3 regions of the Peribacillus sp. YIM B13472 genome follow, and region 2 is predicted to be linked to each of the others. Evidence: predicted binding sites of a transcription regulator. Region 2 holds the regulator's gene; each other region holds the start of a gene.

Region 1 (7,738 bases), on a different contig from region 2:
GCTTCCGTGGTACCACCTTTGTTCAACTTTTCCATAACAAATAAACAGAAAAGCTGCACTTGAATCCTCTAACGCGGGAATTACGTCAGGTTTTCCTGAAGGCTCATAAGGTAGGTTCAATAATGAGGGGGCGATGAAGCCTTTCAGCAATTTCCGAGCTTCACTCTCTTTACGCCATCATAAATTTACTTGGCCTTAATCAATGCCACGCCGTCTTTAATTACTTGTGATTATGAAGGATATATCAGTACTCTGTCAATGATAATATATGCAAGGACGACAAAAAGTAGACATGAATTATGTGAAAATAATGACAGTGATTTAAAATACATGTAAAATGGTAATTATACATGAAAAGTGTACTAGGAATCCTGTTTAGCGTATAAAAAGATTTATATAAATATAATTTTCTAAGGTGGATAAGATTATGGCGAATTGGAATGGAGATATTGCAAAACTTGCTTTGCCCACGCCGTTTGCAGTGGGTGATGTGAATGTTTATGTAGTTAAAGGGGATGCTTTAACGCTAATCGATACTGGAGTGAAAACAAAACGATCAAAGGAAGCCCTGACTAACGGGCTTGGGGATTTGGGTCTGAAACTGACTGATATCGAACAAATCATTTTAACCCATCATCATCCTGATCATGCTGGTGCACTCGATTTCTTTGAAAAGGAAATCCCGGTTTATGGACACAAAAACAATCAGCGCTGGCTGACTATCAGTGATGAATTCCTTGAAACCCATAATCGTTTTTTTCTTGATTATGCCACAAAGTTTGGAGTGGCAGAAGAGCTGAAAAATAAACTGATCCATAACCGCGACGAAATCAGTTTCCTTAGTGAACGGAAGCTTCATGGATATTTGGCTGAGGGAGATGAGCTCCCTGGTCTTCCAGGCTGGAAAGTGATCGAGACTCCAGGGCATGCTCAAAGCCATTTATCTTTTTACCGGGAAAGTGACGGTGTCATGATCGCAGGCGATCACTTGCTTGCCAAGATCTCACCTAATCCATTAATGGAACCACCTTTACTTCCCGGCGGTATAAGGCCTCGTCCGTTACTGCAATATAATGCATCACTTCAGAAATTATTGGATCTTTCCATATCCACTGTTTACTCTGGACATGGATCTGAAGTGGAAGGAGATGCGGTTGCCGACTTGATTCAATATCGATTCGAGCGGCAGCACAACCGTGCCATGCAGGTGAAAAGCATGCTTCAAGATAGGCCTTTATCGGCCTTTGAAGTGTGTCAGCAGCTTTTTCCGAAAGTATACCTTCAGGAAGTGGGCCTGACACTTTCGGAAACGGTCGGTCAGCTGGACTATTTAGAAGACTTGGGTGAAGTCGAAACAGAAATCCAATCAGGGGTCATTCTGTATTCAATCGCTTAATGTTCGCAAGGAGGCTCACTTTTTTGAATAAGTTGCAAGGCAAAGTTATTGTTATTACCGGTGCTTCCGGAGGGATTGGCAAGGAAGTTGCCATTCAAAGTGCAAAGCAGGGAGCCCGTCTCGTCCTCTTGGCCAGAAGCCTGGATAAATTACTACAGCTAAAGAATGAACTGATTACCCAATATGGGATTGATGCATATGCCTATAAGCTTGATGTTGCAGATACTGATCAGGTGACAAATGTATTTAATGACATCCATGCGCAAATAGGAGAAGTGGATGTATTGGTCAACAATGCTGGTTTCGGCACGTTTAAAGAAGCACAGGATACGGAATTAAATGAAACGAAAGCAATGTTTGCTGTCAACGTCATTGGATTAATGGCCTGCACAAAGCTGGTTCTTCCGTATATGAAGCAGAGAAAAGCGGGGCATATCATCAACATAGCTTCACAGGCCGGTAAAATCGCCACTCCTAAATCAACATTGTACTCTTCGACCAAGTTCGCGGTTCTTGGTTATTCAAACGCACTTCGGCTCGAGCTGATGGAAGATCATGTTTTTGTGACCACCGTCAATCCTGGCCCCATAGAAACGAATTTCTTTAACATTGCGGATGAATCAGGTACATACTTAAAGAATGTTGAAAAATTCATGCTTAAGCCTGGAGATGTCGCTGCCAAAATCGTAGCGGCGATGCTGACCAATAAGAGGGAAATCAATCTCCCTGGCTGGATGAATTTAGCCGGGAAATGGTATAACATGTTTCCGAAAATCACCGAAACATTAGGAAAAAAAGCATTTTTTAAAAAGTAGGCTAGACTTTCGAAACTGGAAAAGGCGAAAGTTGGCCTAATAATAGGCAAAGGGGAATGTTGATGACATTCCCCTTTTTGAAATGACCGAAGTTTTCTATGTTAATAAATGGGTAACTATTTCAGGAGGAATCCGTCTATTTCTATTAGGAGGGATTTGTATGAAGATGATAGTGAACCTTTATATCTCTATATTCGTTGCCTTTATTCTGGGTAGTTGCCAATCCCCTGAATGGAACATGGATGAAGTCATTGATAAGGGGGAAGAAGGTTTCATTACGGCTCTTGACGATAAAAGGATTTTGATTAAAGGGACGTATTATAAGGTGACCAATGATACATATATTCAAGATCAACATGGTAATGACCTCGATTATTCCGATCTGGAAATCGGGATGAAAGTGAAGCCATGGCACCGGGGCGGGGTGAAGAAATCATTTCCTGGGAAAGCGAAAGCGGAACTGATTCTTGTTTTGACGGATGAAAATAGCTTAGCCGAACAAAGGGTTGTCACTGCTGCCCTCGATCATGTCAGCAAAGCGGAAAGTCAACGATTCATGGTTCTCGAAGTCGTCCATTTCCCCTCAGAGCATGTTTATAATATCGAAATGATGAATCGTTCCAACTTAGACTCTTCATTCACGGTGACAGTAGAGGATTTAACGGATGAAATATTATATATAAAATAAAATAACCGGACTGAATCACTTTGGAATTCTGTCCGGTTGTTTTATGGGGATTCGCTCACAAGAATAAGTTCTTGTCCTGATTTTATAAAGTTTTCGCACCTAAATATTTTGGTTTCCAATAAGAATTATCCATATCCGTGATGGTTATTCCTTTAGAAGACGTAGCACTAATGAATTGACCATTTCCGATATAGATCCCAACATGGGATACTCCTGTTCTTCCAGAAGAAGTATCAAAGAATACAAGGTCACCCTTAGCTGGTGAAGATACTTTTAAACCTGTATTGGAATAGAGCAATGATGTTGTACGCGGTAAGGTAATTCCTTGCGATTTCTGGAATACATAATAGACGAAGCCTGAGCAGTCGAATCCAGTCGGTGTCGTCCCGCCCCATTTGTAAGGTTTGCCTATTAAGGTTTTTGCATAGCTTATCAGGCTGGTATTATTGACATTATAAACACCAAGTGCATTAAATGTGCCTCGGCCGGCAATTCCATCGACAGTTAACCCTTTGGCTTTCTGGAATTTTTTTACTGCAGATACAGAATACGTGCCGTAATATGTAGTCAGTGAACCTGAATATGTGAAATAACCTTTGGTTTTTAAAAGTTGTTGTAGTTGTTTGACATCGCTGTGTGTCATACCGGGTCTGAGGGTTTGATCTCCAATATTTGCAAAGGCTTGCAGTGGGGTTAGCATCATGGCAGATGCAACAGCAGCTGAAGCGATCCATTTCTTCATAATTTTCATTTCCTCTCTAGCTATCTCTCTATTATTCTTAACAATATTATCCTACAATACCATTATGACAATTAGACATAATTTTGGTTACAGTTTCATTACAAAAAATGAGCAGTAAGACTGAATTATAAATAGACGAAAGCCTGTTGAAAAGGGTGGACGAATTTTAAAAAACTGAGCATATGGATCCATTAAAAATTATTCAAGCTACTAATTGATTCTTTTTAAAAAAACAATTTGGATGTTTAGTTTAAAATTGGTATTTTATCCATTTTCAGTATCAATTATATTTTTCAAGGAAATTACAATAAAAAGTAGAAATTTGTATGAAAACTTCCATTGAATAAGAACGTATATTCGGTTAAAGTTATGAATATAATAAAAGCGAACGTATATTCTTGTTAGGGTGAAGAAATGATGGATTATGGGACGATGCTGAAACAATCAATTATGTGTATCGATATGAAAAGTTTTTATGCAAGCTGTTCAGCAGTCATGCTTGGTCTGGACCCGCTTGATTGTTATCTGGCGGTGGTTGGAGATTTGAAGAGGACAGGGAGCATTGTGCTCGCGGCTTCTCCAAAAATGAAGAAGGAATTTGGCATCAAGACAGGTTCGCGGATGTTTGAGATCCCCAATGATCCGAGGATTATCGTCGTTGAACCTAAAATGGCGACCTATTTAAGGGTTTCGACGGAAATCATCCGCTTGTTCAACCGTTATGTGCCCAAAGAAGCGATTCACGTATATAGTGTGGACGAAAGTTTTGTGAAAGTCGATGGTGCCGCTTCTTTATGGGGAGATGCCCGGATGATAGCTGAAAAGATAAAGGATGAAATCGAACGCGAATTACAGCTCCCTTGTGCAATTGGAATTGGACCGAACATGCTTATGGCAAAACTTTGCCTTGATTTGGATGCCAAACATAAAGGGATTGCAGAATGGAAGTATGAGGATGTGCCAAGCAAACTTTGGCCGATTTCCCCGCTTCGTGAAATGTGGGGGATCGGCAGGCGCGTTGAAACAACCCTTCATGGAATGGGGATATTTACGGTTGGGCAGCTTGCCAATTATGATCTTGAATTACTTGAAGCGAAGTTTGGGATTATGGGCAATCAGCTTTACCACCATGCGTGGGGAATAGATTTATCAGATATGGGGGCAGCGATCATCGAAGGGCAGGTAAGCTTCGGCAAAAGTCAAATCCTGCTGCGGGATTATAAGGAGGAGCATGAGGTAAAGCAGGTCATGCTGGAAATTTGCGAAGAAGTTGGAAGAAGGGCACGCACCCATCGCAAGGCAGGAAGAACGGTGAGCCTAAGCATTGGTTACAGCAAGGATGAGTTTGGCGGAGGTTTCCATCGTTCGCGTTCGATTAGCGAACCGACCAACATTACGATGGAGTTATATAAAGTTTGCCTGGAGCTTTTTCATGAGAACTATAAGCAAAAAACGGTTCGGAGCATAGAGGTCAGACTCTCGAATATTGTGGATGATAACGAAATGCAGCTGACTTTATTCGATGCTTCGCGCTGGAAGAAGCGGGAATTGAGTTACACGGTTGATCGAATCCGCCATAAATATGGAGCCAAATCGTTATTGCGTGCGGTTTCGTATACGGAAGCGGGTACAGCCGTTTACCGAAGCAGGCTGCTTGGTGGGCATAAGGCGTAAGGGTGACTTTGAAGGGAGGGAAAAGAATGATTCGTGATCGCGGCCGTATCAAATGGACATCGATGATGTTACCGGAGCATGTGAAGATGCTGCGGGATTGGGTGGTGGAGGATGGCTATGAAACGAAGCGCATCCTGGATGAGCAGCAACTGGAAGAAATGAATGCGGTAATGGGGGAAGCGATGGAGGAAAGAAAGGATGTTACGATTGCTCATTATGAAGGAAACCGGTATCAGCTGTTAATCGGCAGGATCCATTATTATAATGAGCCCACCCAAAAGCTTCATATCGTTGATCGGTTTCAACAGGCTCACTATATCAGGCTTTCCGATATAGCGGATGTAAGGATAATGGAATGATGAGCGGAAAGGCTGTTCCAAGGGACAGCCTTTCATTTTCGAAACGGCATCGTGATGAAGGGATCACGCGGGGCGTAAGAGAATCGGCATTTGTTAGCACGGTCTTCGTGTGGCTGATCTTGCAAAAGGAAGCAGGCAGTTTCTTTAACAGAAGCGTTTTTATCGTTTATAATGGGGAAAGGAAAGACATCGGGAGGCGTGCAATCATGTATATTGAATGGACGGAAACAGCGGCTGAGAAAATAGTCGATAAGGTACAGGGACAAGAAGGATATTTACAGTTGAAATATGATACTGATGGCTGTGGCTGCGTGGTAAGTGGTGTGACCGCGCTATGGTGGGTCAACGAACCTGAAGAAGGTACCGAAAAAGTGGAAACAAACGGGATTCCTCTATATGTGGAGAAATCAAAAATGATTTTTCTTGATGAAGTCATGAAAATAGACTTTGTTCCGGAAGCGAACAGCTTTCAATTAAAAAGTCCGAATCAAATCTTAAATCCGAGGATGAGCTTTTTTAATAAAATCTAAATGAAGCAAAGAGGGAATCTTGGATTCCCTCTCTTTGCTTCTCAGACAAGTTTTAGAAACTGGTCGATTTGATCTTCATATTCTTTTGGATTTTCATTATAAGATTGAGCGTGGGCCCCTTTTTTAGCGATGTACAGCTGCTTTGGGCCCTCTTTTGCTGCATATAATTCCGCTGTCATGGAAGCGGGAATGAAACTGTCATTTTCACTATGGATGAAGAGCACAGGGTTTCGGATATTTTTCATATAATCGATTGGTGACACTTCATTGGTCCAATACCCATCACGGAGTTTGATGAACGTACGCCCAAGCGGAAACACGGTCCAAGAGGGAAGTGGGACTACATGTTTAAGCTGGTGTTTGATCTGATCCTCGAAATTTGAAAATGGACAGTCGGCAATGTAAAAATCAGCGCCATCTTCAAGCATTCCGGCATATAAAAGCAGGGTTACAGCCCCCATGGATTCTCCATGAATGCCAATATGAAGGTCGGGACCTTTACGTCTTTTCAATTCATCGATTACGGCCTTCAGGTCGAATTTTTCATAATGTCCATAACTGCTCGTCTTGCCACCGGAATCCCCATGCCGGCGGTGGTCATAAATGATTGCATTGAAGCCCCGCTTAAGAAAAATATTCATGTATTTAATCGAATTGACTTTGTTCTCCGTCACGCCATGAGAAATGACCACCCATTTATTAGTATCATGCGGTTCGATAAACAAGCATTTCAAGGAATATCCGGATGGTGACGATACCCAAATTTCCGTTTTAGGCAGATTATCAAAATCCTCCGTGATCAGGCGTTTAGCCATGATTTCACGATTTTGGATAAAATCATCTTCCTTCTTTTTCATGTACATGATCCGATTGGAAAAATAAATGCCGACACCGATGATATACGATAGGATTCCAGCCAGTGTAAACCACCATTTCTTCATGAGATGTCCTCCTCGGTTGATTTTCTTTATTTTACCATGAGGGAAATGGGAAAACACTGTTTGCTAAACCATGACGAGGAAAACGGCAGTCGTGTTATAATAATTTCATAAATGGCCAGGAGGTTTTAAGGGTGAAAAAGAAACAGCAGCGAAATCAAAATCAAAGCAAAAACCAAGATAAAGATTCATCTTCATTGAAACTTGGTGATATGATCAATCAAGATATCATGTCCCAGCTTCGTCAAAAGCAAAAGGAACTTAATGAGGCTGAACAAGAAAAAAGGGCAGCGGAAGAAGAAAAAAAACGCGAAGAAAGAAAGCGTCGGGAGAAGAATAAATCATTCGAAGAACTATTGGGTGAAAGCAATCTGAACTGGAAGAACTATAAATGAAGAACAGGGGGCAGTTTAAGTTTTAAGAGGGCTGACTCCCTTTTTCCGTTCAGGAAGACCATTCCTTGCTGATATTCCTTTATTTTATAAAGTATAACGATTATATTAAAGATAAGTTCGATATGCTTTCATATCGGATGGACTACAATTAGCTGGTGATATGATGCAAAGTAAAATAGAAAAAGTACTGGAAGACCAATT
Region 2 (7,738 bases):
AGAATGTAAACCCACATACTATTTCCTCCTTCATGTTGTCTAACATCAGTGTACTAGACCAAAGGTTATTATACAATACCCGCTACCGAAAAGTCCCCCATTTAGACAAATTTTCTTTCTTTTATCGGTTTTAACCAACCGTATTTTTCATGTTCAAAATCAATGGCCAGAAAACTTGCTTCATATTTTCGAATACTTTCAAAGAAAGCGGTCTCCGCTTCATAATCTCCTTCAGCTTTAAGAGTAATGGACTCATTTTGAATGATTAAAACGGCTTTACTTGTTCCGTTTGTTTTTTCTAAATAGTATTTTCCATTTTGACTCCAATAATTCATCTTTTTTTGCAAACGTTGTTCAATAGCTACCTGCAACTGGTTAATCGGGACTGTTTTGGTGACATATTCGATTTGTTTTTGCAAAATACTCTTCAGTCTGCCCCTTGCTTGAATATACTCCAAAAACAAATTGAAAAATAGCTTTTCTCTACCATAATAATGATGGGCAAATTCATCTTCGATTAAATAAATTTGATAGGTTCTCATCAGCCAATGCCTCCTAGCTCTCCTATTTTGGTCATGAAAACATCTAACCACCAGGACCCTCTCCACTATTTTCCACTATTGATGACTTTCCCCTTTAACTGACACATTTAAACGAAATTTATTTATTCTCATTATATATTGACAAACTAAAAAGATATGTTGATTGCTGGAGAAATTTTCTTCTTTTTTTGTCGAATGGAAGATTTCCTTTAGAATAGGAACACATTCAATATAAAATAGGATTGTTTTTTGGAAAAAAACTGACACCAATCCAATTGGTGTCAGTTCCCATTACTATTATTTAAGCATTTCCTTAACTCGAGCAACTACATTTTCTACAGTGAAACCGAATTCCTCCATGATTTTACCGCCTGGTGCAGAAGCTCCAAAATGATTGATGGCCAATATTTCACCTTCATCACCTGCATAACGATCCCAGCCAAATGGTGAAGCCACTTCGATAGCTAGACGTTTTTTCACTGCCGGATTGATTACGCTTTGTTTATATTCTTTAGATTGAGTTTCAAATCGATCCCATGATGGCATGCTGATTACCGAAACATCAATTCCTTCGTTCGCTAAAGCTTTCTGTGCTTCCACAGCCAAGTTCACTTCGGAACCAGTCGCAAGAAGTAATGCATCGGCTACTTCTTTCTTGGAAGCAGAGATGATGTAAGCACCTTTTGAAACACCTTCATACGCGGTTTCGGAAGTGTCTTTTATTGTTGGCAATCCTTGACGAGTCAGTACAAGAGCAGTTGGTTTATTTGTAGACTCCATTGCCACTTTCCAGGCTGCTGCCGTTTCATTGCCATCAGCTGGACGTATTACCCCTAGGTTAGGCATTGCGCGCAATGATGCTAATTGTTCGATTGGCTCATGAGTCGGTCCGTCTTCCCCTACAGCAATGCTGTCATGAGTGAACACATAGTTTACTGGCAGTCCCATTAGTGCTGCCATTCTTATGGCAGGACGTAGATAATCAGAGAATACAAAGAATGTTCCTCCGTATACTTTTAATCCACCATGAAGTGCCATTCCATTTAAAGCCGCACCCATAGCGAATTCACGTACACCGAACCATATATTACGGCCACTGTAATTACCAGGTAATAGGTCTGTCTCACCTTTTATGGCAGTATTATTAGATCCGGCTAAATCCGCAGAACCCCCAATGAAGCTAGGGACCTTTTTGGCAATCGCATTTAGTACTTCCCCACTCGAAGCACGGGAAGCTAATGTCTTACCTTCTTCATAGACTGGAATTTCCTGATCCCATTCAGCAGGCAGTTCACCTTTGATGGCAAGCTCCAATTGCTCTGCTAACTCAGGATGTGCTTCTTTATAATTTTTAAACAATTCATTCCAAGCCTCTTCTTTTTGAGCGCCTGCATCAACAACAGCTTCATTGAAGTGTGAATACACTTCTTCCGGAACATGGAAGTCCTCTTCGAATGTCCATTTATATGCTTCTTTTGTCAACTTCAGCTCATCTGCACCAAGCGGAGCGCCGTGAACAGCAGATTTACCTGAACGGTTTGGTGAACCGTAACCAATAACCGTTTTCACTTCGATTAATGTTGGGCGTGCATCATCGGTTTTCGCTTCTTCAATCGCTTTGGCAATTTCCTGAAGATCGTTCCCATCCTCAACGCGGATATATTGCCATCCATAAGATTTAAACCGGTCTGCCACGCTTTCACTAAATGATTGACTTAAGTCTCCGTCAAGGGAAATATCATTAGAATCATATAAAACAACAAGTCTTCCGAGTTGTAGATGTCCAGCTAATGAAGCGGCCTCTGCAGAAACACCTTCCATTAAATCCCCATCTCCACAAATGCTATATGTATAATGATCGACCACATTATAAGAATCGCGGTTATAGCTTTCTGCCAAGTGACGTTCTGCCATTGCCATTCCGACTGCCATTGCGATACCTTGTCCAAGCGGCCCAGTAGTTGCATCTACACCAGCAGTATGTCCGTATTCAGGATGTCCTGGAGTTTTACTGCCCCATTGGCGGAAGCTTTTCAAATCATCGATAGATAAGCCATAGCCCGATAGATGAAGAAGGCTGTATAACAGCATAGACCCATGACCAGCTGAAAGAACAAAGCGGTCTCTATTAAACCAATCTGGATTTTTCGGGTTATGGTTCATATATTCGGTCCATAGTTTATACGCCATCGGCGCTGCACCCATTGGCATACCTGGATGGCCAGAATTAGCCTTTTCAATTGCATCAATCGATAATGTACGAATCGTATTAATAGAAAGTGCATCTAATTTATCTAACATATCGTAAAAACATCCCTTCCTGTAATGTACCTCTTTATATTATAGTGACAAGCATAATATCACAACTAAAATCACTATTTACTGCCCCAATATTACAATTTTCTAGAAATAAGAGAAGTCCCCTATTTAGATTAAACTAAATAGGAGAATACATACATGAATGCACTCTCTTTTTACTCCAAATTGCTAATAGAATCCTCAAATGGAATGTTCCATCAGAAGAATCCAAGCATTATTAATGTAAGTTTCTTTTTTCTTTTATATTTTTTATCTTTTGAGGAGTGACATCATTACCTTCTGGATCCACGACTTTCACATGCTCCAACGTAGAGGTCATGGACTTTCTGAATGTTTCCAAATACTCACTTCTCAATTGGGTTTGTTCTTTCGCCTCAACTTCCGTCAAACCTTCAGCCTTTGCCTTTTTAGAAAGTTCATTAATACGGGCTAATTTTTCTTTTGATAACATAATTTCGCTCCTTCATAATCTGCGGATATTGTCATGGTATTAAAAAAATAGCGAAATTACAAGTTCTATGATTGACTTTCCAGTGTATTCAGTTGATGTTCGAGGAAACGCCTGTTCACAGTAGCCTTAGATACATTGTATCCAAATCCCCTTAAAGTTGCTGCGATTTCAGCAAATGTCAATCCATTGGCCCGAAGTTTAATAATTTCCTCTATAGGAATCTCCTTACGGTCCCTTCCAGTGGAATTCCTTTGATTCTGAAGATTTTTTTGAGGACGATACCCTTTTTCAACGGCCCTTATCATCCCGCGCTTTATTTTAAGATTATGTAGTTTCCTTTGATATTCTTCTACAATTCCGACTATCTGGATGACCATCGCATCCGAATCCGATAGCTCAAGTTCCCCATCGTGTGAGAGCGTATAAATTTTAACATCTTCTTTAAGGATGACATGGAAAAGGGCTATTTTGGCATTTCCTCTTCCCAGTCTTGTTTCGTCCTGGATTAATAGTACTTCAGCTTCTTTGGTTTTAAATAGTTCGAGCATGTCAAAAATGCCATCCCTATTCAACTCATAACCACTTGCCTGTTCTTTTATGATGGAAATGACTTCAACATCCATCTTTTCTGCCAATTTGACTAATTCATCTTCCTGCCTTGCCAATGATGTTTCCTGTGACTCTTTTTCTGTGCTGACCCTACAATAGATTACCGCTTTCATAATACCCTACCTTCACTGCTTACTGCTCACTCGCCAAATTCTGGACAAGTTCTTCCCCTTTAACCGGAATGACGATGACTTGACCAGGTTTAATCGAATCCGCCCTGACTTCATTATGCTCTTCTATCCAACCAATGAATTCTTTTTTTGTCAAATTTGCTTCTTCATATTCTTCGGCAATTTCCCATAGGGTGTCACCTTCACTTACTTCTATAGAAAGGAAATCATTTTTTTGTTCATTGTTCAATGTACAAGAGAATAAAATTGAAAAGATGAATACTGATCCCGCTAATAGAATCGTATAAATATAATTTTTGTATAATTTTTTCATAAATATCCCTCCAAAGCGAATGTTCGTTCGTATGTTATGATCAAATTATAATACGAACGTTTGTTTCAGTCAACAACAAAATTCGAACTTATGTTTGTATAGAGTTGGGGGCCATGCTATAATATAGCCAAAGAACATTGGGGAAGAGGTGCACAAATGACTAAACTATCAAAACGGCAGCAAGATATTCTTGATTTCATTAAAGAAGAGGTTCGCCAAAAAGGCTATCCACCTTCCGTACGGGAGATTGGCGAAGCAGTGGGACTTGCATCAAGTTCAACAGTACACGGACATTTATCCCGCCTGGAAAGTAAAGGCCTGATTAGACGTGACCCAACCAAGCCAAGGGCCATTGAAATAATGAATTCGGAGGAAGCGAACAATATTCCCAAAGCCAATGTCGTGAACGTGCCGTTACTTGGAAAAGTAACAGCGGGCATGCCCATAACGGCCATCGAGAACATAGAAGAATACTTTCCGCTTCCCGAAAGCATGGTTCCACATGATGACCATGTTTTCATGCTGGAAATCATGGGTGAAAGTATGATCGAAGCTGGAATTCATGATGGAGACTATGTCATCGTCAAACAACAAAGCAATGCCAATAATGGAGATATCGTCGTGGCCATGACGGAAGATGATGAAGCCACTGTAAAGCGATTCTTTAAGGAACCGGATTACATAAGGCTTCAGCCTGAGAACTCAAATATGGAACCAATTATTTTACGAGATGTTTCGATACTTGGAAAAGTAATAGGCTTATATAGACAAATACACTAAAAGCGCTAACCGCGCTTTTTTTGTTTTGTTTAATTTATGTCCCGAATTCTCTCAATATGCATATGGAAGAGTAGGTTTTGATATATTTTTTTAATAGAATCCATTTTCATGGGAATATTACATCTTTTATAACGGATGTAAGGTACACTATCCCTCTTGATATAAATACTTTGGCAAGAAGCTCATTCAAATAAAAAAGGAGAGCGTTAAAATACCGCTCCCAGTTAAAATTCATTTCACTCTTAATCTTTGATTCACTTTAATAAGGTTAAGATCGACCAAGCCATTCCACTGTTGAATCTGCACTTGTGTAGAACCATATGCTTTTGCAATCCCAGAGACGGAATCCCCTTTTATGACAATATGATAAACCTCCTCGTTGCTTGCATCATATTTAGTTAAATCGCTTGTTTCGATAAGGTTCACCAGTTTTTCTGTATATTCCGGATCCGAAGCATACCCCGCATCGAATATTGCTTTGAGTGCTTTTTTGTAATCTTTTTCTCCAATGACAGCTGTATATAGACTTCACTTCCAAGACGCCCCCTTTACGTATAGATTGGCAAGATCTCGAAGACTTTCTTCCCAAGATGGGTATTTCCTGAATTTGTTTCATACTTGAACGGGCACACCGTTGATGCATTCCATTTTTTGGATAATGACAGACTTGCCCTTAAAGTCATCTTTTATACCGAATATATTTTTTCCTTGATTTGCTAATAAGCTTGTGCAATGACAACAGAAGGTAAAATATTAAATTCCTTTTGAATTTTCTGGGCATAAGGAGCAATTTCCTTAATTAATCTTTCCTTGCTCATTAGAACCTACCATTAAAAGGTATTACTTTATTTTTTACTGTTTATCTTCATTAATATTCTTAACCATGAGAAAGGTTACAGCTTGTCCATCAAAAATGAGTCCGATATTTCGTTTATTACTTTTAATTTAGATAACATACTTATGTTGGCTCGCTCCGAGTTTTATTAAACCATTCCCGCTGCCAACCAGAAAAAGCCGTCAATCCATATAATTATATGGATTGACGGCTTTAAAATTGAACTCTGAAAATTTTCAAAACCTGGTTGCATAACCTTTTATTTATTAGTTTTAAATATGAATTTATTTATTATTGTATAAAGCCTTGATAAAAAGTGAAAATTAATTTTGAAAACTTCAATTTAAGGTGGTGAAATTATGGACTTCCCAACCATCCATACAAACTTTTGGGATGCGGTAATAGCCATTCCTATCATCATGATTCTTACTCAATTTATTAAGGTCATGTTTCATATTCATCCAAAATTCATCCCTACCATCGCTTTGGGTCTTGGCTTATTCATTTCCATTTTCATCAGTCATCGTCATCACTTGGTTGCAGGGATTTTCATGGGCTGGTTTTATGGCTATGCAAGCATTGGCAATTATGCTGCACTTAAAACTGGTATTTTGTCTTATAGAGACACTTATCATAAGACAGATTAAACCCTATGTCTCTCGCTGCAATTCATCAATCTCTTGTATTGCAAGGGCCCTACTTGCTTCTATCCCCATCGAATATCCGTTAAATTAATTTCTATATTAACAATTACGACCTGAATGTTTCCTTTGGCTGAATCACCATCTCCCATGTTAACCATACCATTAAACATTACCCCAAAAATACCTTTTCAATTAAGAAAAGGTATTCATTTGGTAAAAAAAGGAGGTTCGGAATACTCTTATCCCGAACCATGATTTTAATGGTTGAAACCCTCACCTGATTGAAGAAATTTACGACGCTCCTGCCGAAAAACGACTAACCAAAATCCACTAGATGCTTGCTTTGATGAGGCTTGGTAGACAGTAGTTGAAAAGGGAGCGGATTTCTCAATAAGAGAAGGCATTTCATTATTTCTCGATATAGACCGAACGAACCAGCGTCCGGGTTCTTTCAGTGCCATCCACATTTTTTTCCTTGACATCAATTGTTACATTATAAACACCTGACTTAGGTACTTCTGGAAGGGTACCAGTAAAATTTTCCGGCTCCATTACCTTAATTGAGCTTTTCCCACTAATTTCATTACCGGTTTCATCTACTAAATGAACCAAAAATGTTGTGCTGATAGGCGTTTTTTTATCTTTCATTGGATTCTTTATTAAAAATTTCGCATCTTTTTGCTTAACTTTTCCGGGCATACTTAATGTAATGGGATTCTTTTCGTTAAATTGCGCTGTGAACAGGTAGGCGTCTTTTGGCGATTTAGTCTTCATTCGCACTTTCCAGTCACCGATTTCAAGGTTGTTTCTATTGAATGTTTGGATGGTTGCACCATTAAAAAAGGAAGTTTCATTTTTGACTGAATCAACCTTTAAGGAAGGTGAATATTTTTTATTGGATGGAGAAATCAATTCAACCTCGACATCATCTGAGGCTGTATATATGGTTATATTACCCGGGGCTGATTCATTTACATGGAAACTTTGTTCAATCCAAACATTTTGTTTCAGGTCATCACCCAGAACAGTTTGAGCGAGTGCGGTTGTAATGACATCATCTTCAACTCGTTCTTTATAATTGACATTAAAGCCAGGAATCCCAGCGGTGGAAGTA
Region 3 (7,738 bases), on a different contig from region 2:
GATATGTAAGCGGTGCCTGCAGGTAATATACGGTTATCGGCTGTCTGGACGTGTGTGTGTGTACCGACAACGGCTGTAACCTTCCCATCCAGGAACCACCCCATAGCTTGCTTTTCACTTGTAGCTTCTCCATGAAAATCGACAAAGATGATCGGTGTCTTTTTTCGAGCCTCCGCCACGAGTTCTTCCGCCTTTTTGAACGGACAATCCAAATCAGGCATGAATGTTCTCGCTTGCAAATTGATGATCGCTATTTCATGATGGTTCAATTTTAAAAATTTCATTCCTTCTCCAGGTGCCCCTTCTGGAAAGTTAGCTGGACGGACGAGATATTTCGCTTCATCAATAAAATTGAAAATATCACGATTATCCCATGTATGGTTTCCCATGGTTACCGCCTGCGCTCCCCACTCTAAAAAACTGCGGTAAATCTTTTCTGTAATTCCCCGGCCACTTGCTGCATTCTCGCCATTGATGACCGTGATATGCGGACGATACTTTTCTTTTAACTTAGGAAGGTATTCTTGGATCATGTCACGACCAGGAGACCCCACTACATCTCCAATAAATAGCAATTTCATTGTAAAATCCTTTCTAGATTCACCTAATTATATGAATTATTCAAGTATGTATTGTAACATAATTTGGGGTAATTATAGGAATTACGCTTAACGACTAATATCGGAAATAGAAAAAACGAAGTGGTTTGCACCACTTCGTCTTTCTTTTACAATTATTTGGCGTATTCGACTGCTCTTGTTTCACGTATGACCGTGACTTTTATATGACCTGGGTAATCGAGCTCTTCTTCAATCCTTTTCCGGATATCACGTGCGAGTCGATGTGCCGAAAGATCATCGATTTGTTCTGGTTTCACTAGAATCCGCACTTCTCGTCCGGCTTGAATCGCAAAAGATTTTTCCACTCCATCATAGGATTCGGAAATTTCCTCAAGTTTTTCAAGTCTTCTAATGTAATTTTCAAGCGTTTCACTTCTAGCTCCCGGTCTTGCAGCTGATAATGCATCAGCGGCAGCCACAAGCACTGATATGATGGAAGTTGGTTCCGTATCGCCATGATGTGAAGCGATGCTGTTAATGACAGTTGGATGCTCTTTATATTTGGTTGCTAATTCAACGCCAATTTCAACATGACTGCCTTCCACTTCATGATCAATCGCTTTCCCAATATCATGCAATAAACCTGCACGGCGGGCAAGAACTTCATCCTCACCAAGCTCAGCGGCCAGTAAACCTGAAAGCTGGGCCACCTCAATTGAATGTTTAAGTACGTTTTGCCCATAACTGGTACGGAACTTCAAACGTCCTAGTATTTTGATGAGATCTGGATGGAGACCGTGAACTCCAACTTCAAAGGTTGTTTGTTCACCAATTTCACGAATATGTTCATCTACCTCACGTCTTGCTTTGTCAACCATTTCTTCAATGCGAGCCGGATGAATCCGTCCGTCCTGAACAAGTTTCTCAAGAGCCAAGCGTGCCGTTTCCCGTCTAATTGGATCAAATCCGGATAAAATGACAGCTTCAGGAGTATCATCAATAATAAGGTCAATACCTGTTAGCGTTTCTAACGTCCGGATATTTCGTCCTTCACGTCCGATTATCCGTCCTTTCATTTCATCGTTTGGAAGATTTACTACAGAAACGGTGGTTTCTGCAACATGATCAGCCGCACAACGCTGAATGGCAAGAGAAAGGACTTCTTTTGCTTTTTTATCAGCTTCTTCTTTGGCACGGGTATCACTTTCTTTAATCATAAGCGCTACATCGTGAGCCAGCTCGTTTTCCATTCGGTCGATAATGATTGCTTTAGCTTCTTCACGAGTTAAACCGGAAACACGTTCAAGCTCTGTTTGCTGCTTTCGAACCGTCTCGTCCACTTTGCTTTCCATCTCTTCAATATGCTGTTGTCTTTGGTTTAGAGAATCTTCTTTTTTCTCCAAAAGGCTCTCACGTTTGTCTAACGTTTCATCCTTGCGGTCCAGATTCTCTTCTCTTTGCAATAACCGATTTTCTTGTTTTTGTAATTCGTTCCTTCTTTCACGGGCTTCCCGATCCGAATCGGCACGAACTTTATGAATTTCATCTTTTGCTTCCAACAAGGCTTCTTTCTTAAGTGCTTCCGCTTCACGTTTTGCATCCTCAAGGATGTGTTCTGCAGAGCCCTTTGCCCCTGCTATTTTACTCTCAAATTTTGATTTGTGAATAAAATAACCAACAACTGCACCGACGATTAGGCCAAGCAAAGTGAAGATGATTGTCATGGGTTCCATCGTTTCACCTCCCCTTGCTATGAACTTTTTACATAAAATGTTGAACTGTCGGCAAGTACATTGCACATAAATTCAATATACAGCACTTAATTTTCAAAATTTTAGTTTGAAAAATTGTAAAATATACATATTAATTGTATAGTTGAGAATTTTTATTGTCAAGCGTTTGTCCCTTATGTATCAATGATTATTCAAGTTTTCTTAATATCAACCATCATAATCTATAGCATTCATTATGGAAGAAGTCTGTAAATCTGATTTCAATGCCCTTTAATCCGCTGAAAATTTCGCACTTTTCTCAAAATATACATAAAAGGCCTAAGCGAACAAGCTTAGGCCTTTTCTAAATATCATTAATCAAGCAATTCAAAATGCTCTTCTGGTTCATTTTCTTCTGGCGGTAATTCATGCTCTCCATCGAGATTATAGTGATCTCTGATTTTCTGAGAAATTTCCTGAGCGATATCCCGATTTTCTTTCAAGAACAGCTTCGCATTTTCGCGGCCTTGTCCGACACGCTCTTCATTGTATGAATACCATGAGCCGCTTTTAAGGACGATATCAAGATCTGCACCCATATCGATGATTTCACCTTCCTGGGAAATCCCTTGACCATACATGATGTCAACTTCTGCTTGACGGAATGGTGGAGCAACCTTGTTTTTTACAACTTTGATTTTCGTTTTATTACCGACGATTTCATTACCCTGTTTTAATTGTTCCGCACGCCGCACTTCCAGACGAACAGTTGAATAGAACTTCAATGCCCGGCCTCCCGGAGTCGTTTCTGGATTCCCAAACATAACACCGATTTTTTCACGGACTTGGTTAATGAAAATGGCAATGGTATTTGATTTATTAATGGCACCAGACAGTTTTCTAAGTGCCTGAGACATCATCCGGGCTTGAAGACCCATATGGGAATCTCCCATTTCGCCTTCGATTTCAGCTTTAGGAACAAGTGCTGCCACCGAGTCAATGACAATGATATCTACCGCTCCACTTCGAACTAGCGCTTCAGCGATCTCTAAGGCTTGTTCACCCGTATCAGGCTGTGAAAGCAGTAACTCATCGATATTCACACCGAGTTTTTCTGAATATGCTGGATCTAAAGCATGCTCGGCATCAATGAATGCAGCCGTGCCGCCAGTCTTTTGGACCTCTGCAATAGCATGTAATGCAACAGTCGTTTTACCAGAGCTTTCAGGTCCATATATCTCAATGACCCGGCCTCTTGGATATCCGCCAACTCCCAATGCTACGTCCAATGCTAAAGAACCGCTTGAAATCGTTGAAATCCTACGATCAGACTGTTCCCCAAGTTTCATAATAGAACCTTTACCAAATTGTTTTTCAATTTGTTTTAACGCCATATCTAAAGCCGCTTGACGATCACTCACTCAATTTCCTCCTCTATATTCAAATAATCGGCTGTCCGATTAAAGGTGTACTTACGTTAGCAATTATTTGAGATCAAGGTTTGTATCCTGTCTCAAAACCTATCTTTACTATATACTCTTTTTACTATTTTGCCAAGCAAAAAGTCGAACATTCATTCGTTTTTTTCTTTCGGGATATTCTTTGTAAAAAAGCGTTTTATCTTAAAGAAATCTCCATTTTGTTTCACTTACTCCCCCAAAAAAACATTTTCATTGAATTAACTTTTTTCTTTTTTTCCCTATTTTTCAAGAAACAAACTTCTAAAACCAAATAAAAAGCAGAGCTGTAAAAAGCTCTGCTTATAGCGTTTATAAATCCCTTAATAGGTAATGACAGCCGTACTTCACACTCCGAATACGGTTTTGCGCCCTGCTTCCGGAAAGATTCAACTCCTTGAAATGAGTATTTCCATCCCGATAGGAAATGCCAATAAATACTGTCCCTACAGGCTTGCCTTCTTGTTCATCCGGCCCTGCAACGCCCGTAAAGCTTATGCCCACATCCGCATCGAGCTTGCTCCGGACATTAGAGGCCATTTCCATAGCACACTCACCGCTGACCACCCCATGCTTGGATATGGTATCATCACTGACGCCGAGGACATTCGACTTCGCATCATTCGTATAGCAGACCATCCCGCCTTTGAAGACTTTACCGGCGCCCGGGATGGTTGTCAGCTGTTCTTGGAACATCCCTCCGGTCAAGCTTTCAGCTGCCGCAATCGAAAGCTTGCGGACCGTTAATTCTTTTACAAGTTCCTTTATTAGCGAAGTATTATCACTTCCATAATGGAACTTGCCGACCCTGCTAAGAATTTCTTTTTCCGCTTCCAATATAAGCTCTTCGCATTTTTCTTTAGAAGAGTCTTTAGCGGTGATCCTTAACGTCACTTCCCCTTCGGCTGCCAGCGGGGCAATTGTCGGATTCGTTTGATTGACAAGAAGATCTTCAATCACCGTTTCCAGTTCGGCTTCACCTATACCGTAGAACCGAAGAACCTTGGAATCGATCCGTTCATGCTTTTCCAATTTATTCATGATCTTTTCATAACCATAACTTAAAAACATCGGCTCCATTTCACTTGGCGGACCAGGTAGAAGCATATATGTAATCCCAGATTTGGACAAGACCATTCCCGGTGCCATCCCATGATCGTTTGCCAACACTTCACTGCCTTCTAAGACAAGGGCCTGCTTTTTGTTGTTTTCCGTCATCGGACGTTCCCGTTTTTGGAAGTAAGCTTCAATGGATTGCAAAGCTTCATCATTAAAAACGAGCTTTTTCCCTATATGGCGAGCAATCGTTTCTTTCGTCAAATCATCTTTGGTAGGGCCAAGTCCACCTGTAAAGACAATCAAGTTCGCCCTTGATTCAGCGATTTCTATAGCTTGTTGTAAACGGCGGTCGTTATCCCCGACCACAGTATGGTAAAAAACGTTGATCCCCATTTCCGCAAACTGCTGCGATAAGAATCTTCCATTAGTGTTATTGATTTGTCCTAAAAGAAGCTCTGAGCCCACTGCAATGATTTCTGCATCCATCTTTTCAAAACCACCATTCGATTTACTTTGAATTAACAAATACTTCTTTGTTTTTTATAAAATAATCCAAACCTGACCAGATTGTAAAGATTAATGCAATCCATAATGCGATATTTGCAAAAGGAAGTGAAATGAGGGCAAATGGAAGGTTATGCAGCAATAAAGCCGAAATAGAAACAATTTGTGCCCATGTTTTAATTTTTCCAAGCTGGTTCGCTGCTACCACTTCCCCTGTACCCGCTAACACCAAACGCAATCCGGTGACTGCAAACTCGCGACTTATGATCACGATGGCTATCCAAGATTGACCGTACATTAAATCTAGATCAACCAAAACGATTAAGGCAGCCGAAACCAGAAGTTTATCAGCCAATGGATCTAAAAATTTCCCTAAATCAGTAATCATATTATATTTTCTTGCAAAATGGCCATCGATCCAATCCGTAGTGGAAGCGATAATAAAGAGGATGGCTCCAGCCAGGTGCGCCACTGGCAAACTGTAGTCTCCCCAAGTTAGCGTCCCCCAAGAAAAAGGAGCGAGCATGATGATTAAAAATACTGGTATTAAACAGATTCTTGCTACTGTAATCTTATTAGGCAGATTCAAAACTTTTACCTCCAAAATTTACGCCTGCCATTTAGGCAATGCGTCTTAGACTAAAATAATGCTTATATGTATAATTTAACTCAAAATCCAATCTTATATGCCGGGTAAAGCATTTCCCGTCGCCTTACTATTATATAGAGCAAAAATAGTCATCTATAAGATGACTATTCGGCTTTCGTAAATTGTATCGTAACCAATTGCGTATTCACTTCAGTCGGTGAAATGGAATACTCCAGCTTCTCATCATTCACATAAATCTCAGTTTCATATGCTCTGCCTATATTTATGACAGCTTCTTTCTCATTGGTGAAATCAATTTCCTGGCTTTTGTCCTTGTCGATAGTACCCTGGAAAAGTAATTTACCTTCACCATTTTTTATGCCTACCCATGGTGAGCCTTTGGAGGTCACCTTTAATTTAAAGGTATCGGTATTTTTTAATTCATACGTACTATTTTTACCGTTGGAACTGGTGACGGCAAGTTTTTGCTCTTTCTTTTCATCCTTGACAACTGCATCTTCTTCATTCTTCTTATCAGATGAATCTGATTTTTCTTCATTCTGTTTTTGGTCTGCAGTCTCTTCTTCTTTGTTAAACTCTTCACTTTTATTGTAACCCACGGCATCGCTCTGTTTTGCGTCCTTTTTGTCATCGTTATCCGGATTACTCATATAATTCAATACCAGCACCCAAATCAATACGGCCGCACCAATGACTAAAACGGCAGCCAAGATTTTCGGTAACATTTCTACAACCTTTGAATCTCCTGCCGGCATTGTTTTCCGGGATTGGACCCTTGAAAGCTGTTCTGGCAATTCCTCGCTATAGACCGATGGTATCTCACTCTTATATTGTTCGAAAATCTCTTCTGAATCCAGTCCGATCGCTTCACAATATTGCTTTATGAATGCCCGTACATAGAACTTTCCAGGCATCATACTGTAATTTCCCTCTTCAATGCCAATAAGGTAACGCTTTTGAATCTTTGTTAATTCCTGCAAATCATCCAAGCTAAGACCTTTGGCTTCCCTAGCTTCCTTTAATCGATTACCCAACTCAGTCAAATAAAACACCTGCCATTTTAAAAGTCAAAGGAACCAAAATCGGACCCTGAGAACTGGTCTTTTTGGTCGACAACTTCATATGTTATTTCTTCTTCAGGATTGTTTCGCAATTCAATAATATAATCAAAGTCTTCAAGGGTATACTCCGTATTTTGGACAAAAACATCCGGATGTTCGATTACTTTGACAGCATCAAGCCTCATAATTTCGCGAATCAACTGCCAATGACGCTCATTTGCACGGCGAGTGGAAACAATTCCATCTAAAATGAACAAATTATCATTATTATATTCATCCTCAATTAGCTGACTGCGGATAGTCTGCTTTAAAAGGGTCGATGACACAAACAACCATCTCTTATTAGCACATACACTCGAGGCTACGATAGATTCAGTTTTCCCGACACGCGGCATCCCTCGTATCCCAATTAATTTATGACCTTCCTGTTTAAATAGCTCGGCCAGGAAATCGACAAGCAAGCCTAGTTCATCACGAACAAACCTAAAGGTGTTTTTCTCATCGGCATCGCGCTGAATATAACGTCCATGCCTGACTGCGAGGCGATCACGCAATTTAGGTTCCCTAAGCTTAATGACCTTTATCGTATCCATCGTACGGAGGATTGACTCGAACCTTTCTATATTACGGCTGTCTTTCGCCAACAAAAGTAAACCACGCCTGCCTTCATCGACCCCGTTGATGGTGATGATATTAATGGAAAGCATACCCAGAAGGGATGAAATATCCCCTAATAAACCAGGACGGTTGACTTGAATTTCATATTCAAAATACC

The links. The regulator LexA, encoded in region 2, represses DNA repair genes until DNA is damaged. The targets are predictions, from matches to a motif close to CGAACATATGTTCG.
Region 1: ACFX4I_RS06525 (Y-family DNA polymerase) is a predicted target of LexA. The motif match lies at 3,988-4,001, and genes of this name have one in related genera.
Region 3: recA (recombinase RecA) is a predicted target of LexA. The motif match lies at 3,839-3,852, and genes of this name have one in related genera.

What each region holds. Positions count from the first base shown of each region.
Region 1 covers NZ_JBHZPG010000006.1:11,135-18,872, reverse strand. Annotated here, with positions in the region: gene ACFX4I_RS06545 (MBL fold metallo-hydrolase) at 428-1,396, shown strand; gene ACFX4I_RS06540 (SDR family NAD(P)-dependent oxidoreductase) at 1,420-2,211, shown strand; gene ACFX4I_RS06535 (YobA family protein) at 2,372-2,899, shown strand; gene ACFX4I_RS06530 (C40 family peptidase) at 2,982-3,641, opposite strand; gene ACFX4I_RS06525 (Y-family DNA polymerase) at 4,056-5,315, shown strand; gene ACFX4I_RS06520 (YolD-like family protein) at 5,342-5,674, shown strand; gene ACFX4I_RS06515 (iron-sulfur cluster biosynthesis family protein) at 5,674-6,204, shown strand; gene ACFX4I_RS06510 (alpha/beta hydrolase) at 6,246-7,145, opposite strand; gene ACFX4I_RS06505 (YqkE family protein) at 7,277-7,537, shown strand; gene ACFX4I_RS06500 (MarR family winged helix-turn-helix transcriptional regulator) at 7,701-7,738, shown strand, end outside.
Region 2 covers NZ_JBHZPG010000024.1:31,751-39,488, forward strand. Annotated here, with positions in the region: gene ACFX4I_RS17620 (YneF family protein) at 1-17, opposite strand, end outside; gene sirA (sporulation inhibitor of replication protein SirA) at 102-542, opposite strand; gene tkt (transketolase) at 840-2,843, opposite strand; gene ACFX4I_RS17635 (DUF896 domain-containing protein) at 3,079-3,312, opposite strand; gene ACFX4I_RS17640 (YneB family resolvase-like protein) at 3,378-4,034, opposite strand; gene yneA (cell division suppressor protein YneA) at 4,054-4,365, opposite strand; gene lexA (transcriptional repressor LexA) at 4,522-5,145, shown strand; gene ACFX4I_RS17655 (LysM peptidoglycan-binding domain-containing protein) at 5,377-5,571, opposite strand; gene ACFX4I_RS17660 (hypothetical protein) at 6,340-6,627, shown strand; gene ACFX4I_RS17665 (esterase/lipase family protein) at 7,033-7,738, opposite strand, start outside.
Region 3 covers NZ_JBHZPG010000003.1:28,263-36,000, forward strand. Annotated here, with positions in the region: gene ACFX4I_RS03305 (TIGR00282 family metallophosphoesterase) at 1-581, opposite strand, end outside; gene rny (ribonuclease Y) at 734-2,293, opposite strand; gene recA (recombinase RecA) at 2,647-3,693, opposite strand; gene ACFX4I_RS03320 (competence/damage-inducible protein A) at 4,042-5,274, opposite strand; gene pgsA (CDP-diacylglycerol--glycerol-3-phosphate 3-phosphatidyltransferase) at 5,297-5,881, opposite strand; gene ACFX4I_RS03330 (helix-turn-helix domain-containing protein) at 6,046-6,954, opposite strand; gene ACFX4I_RS03335 (DUF3388 domain-containing protein) at 6,963-7,738, opposite strand, start outside.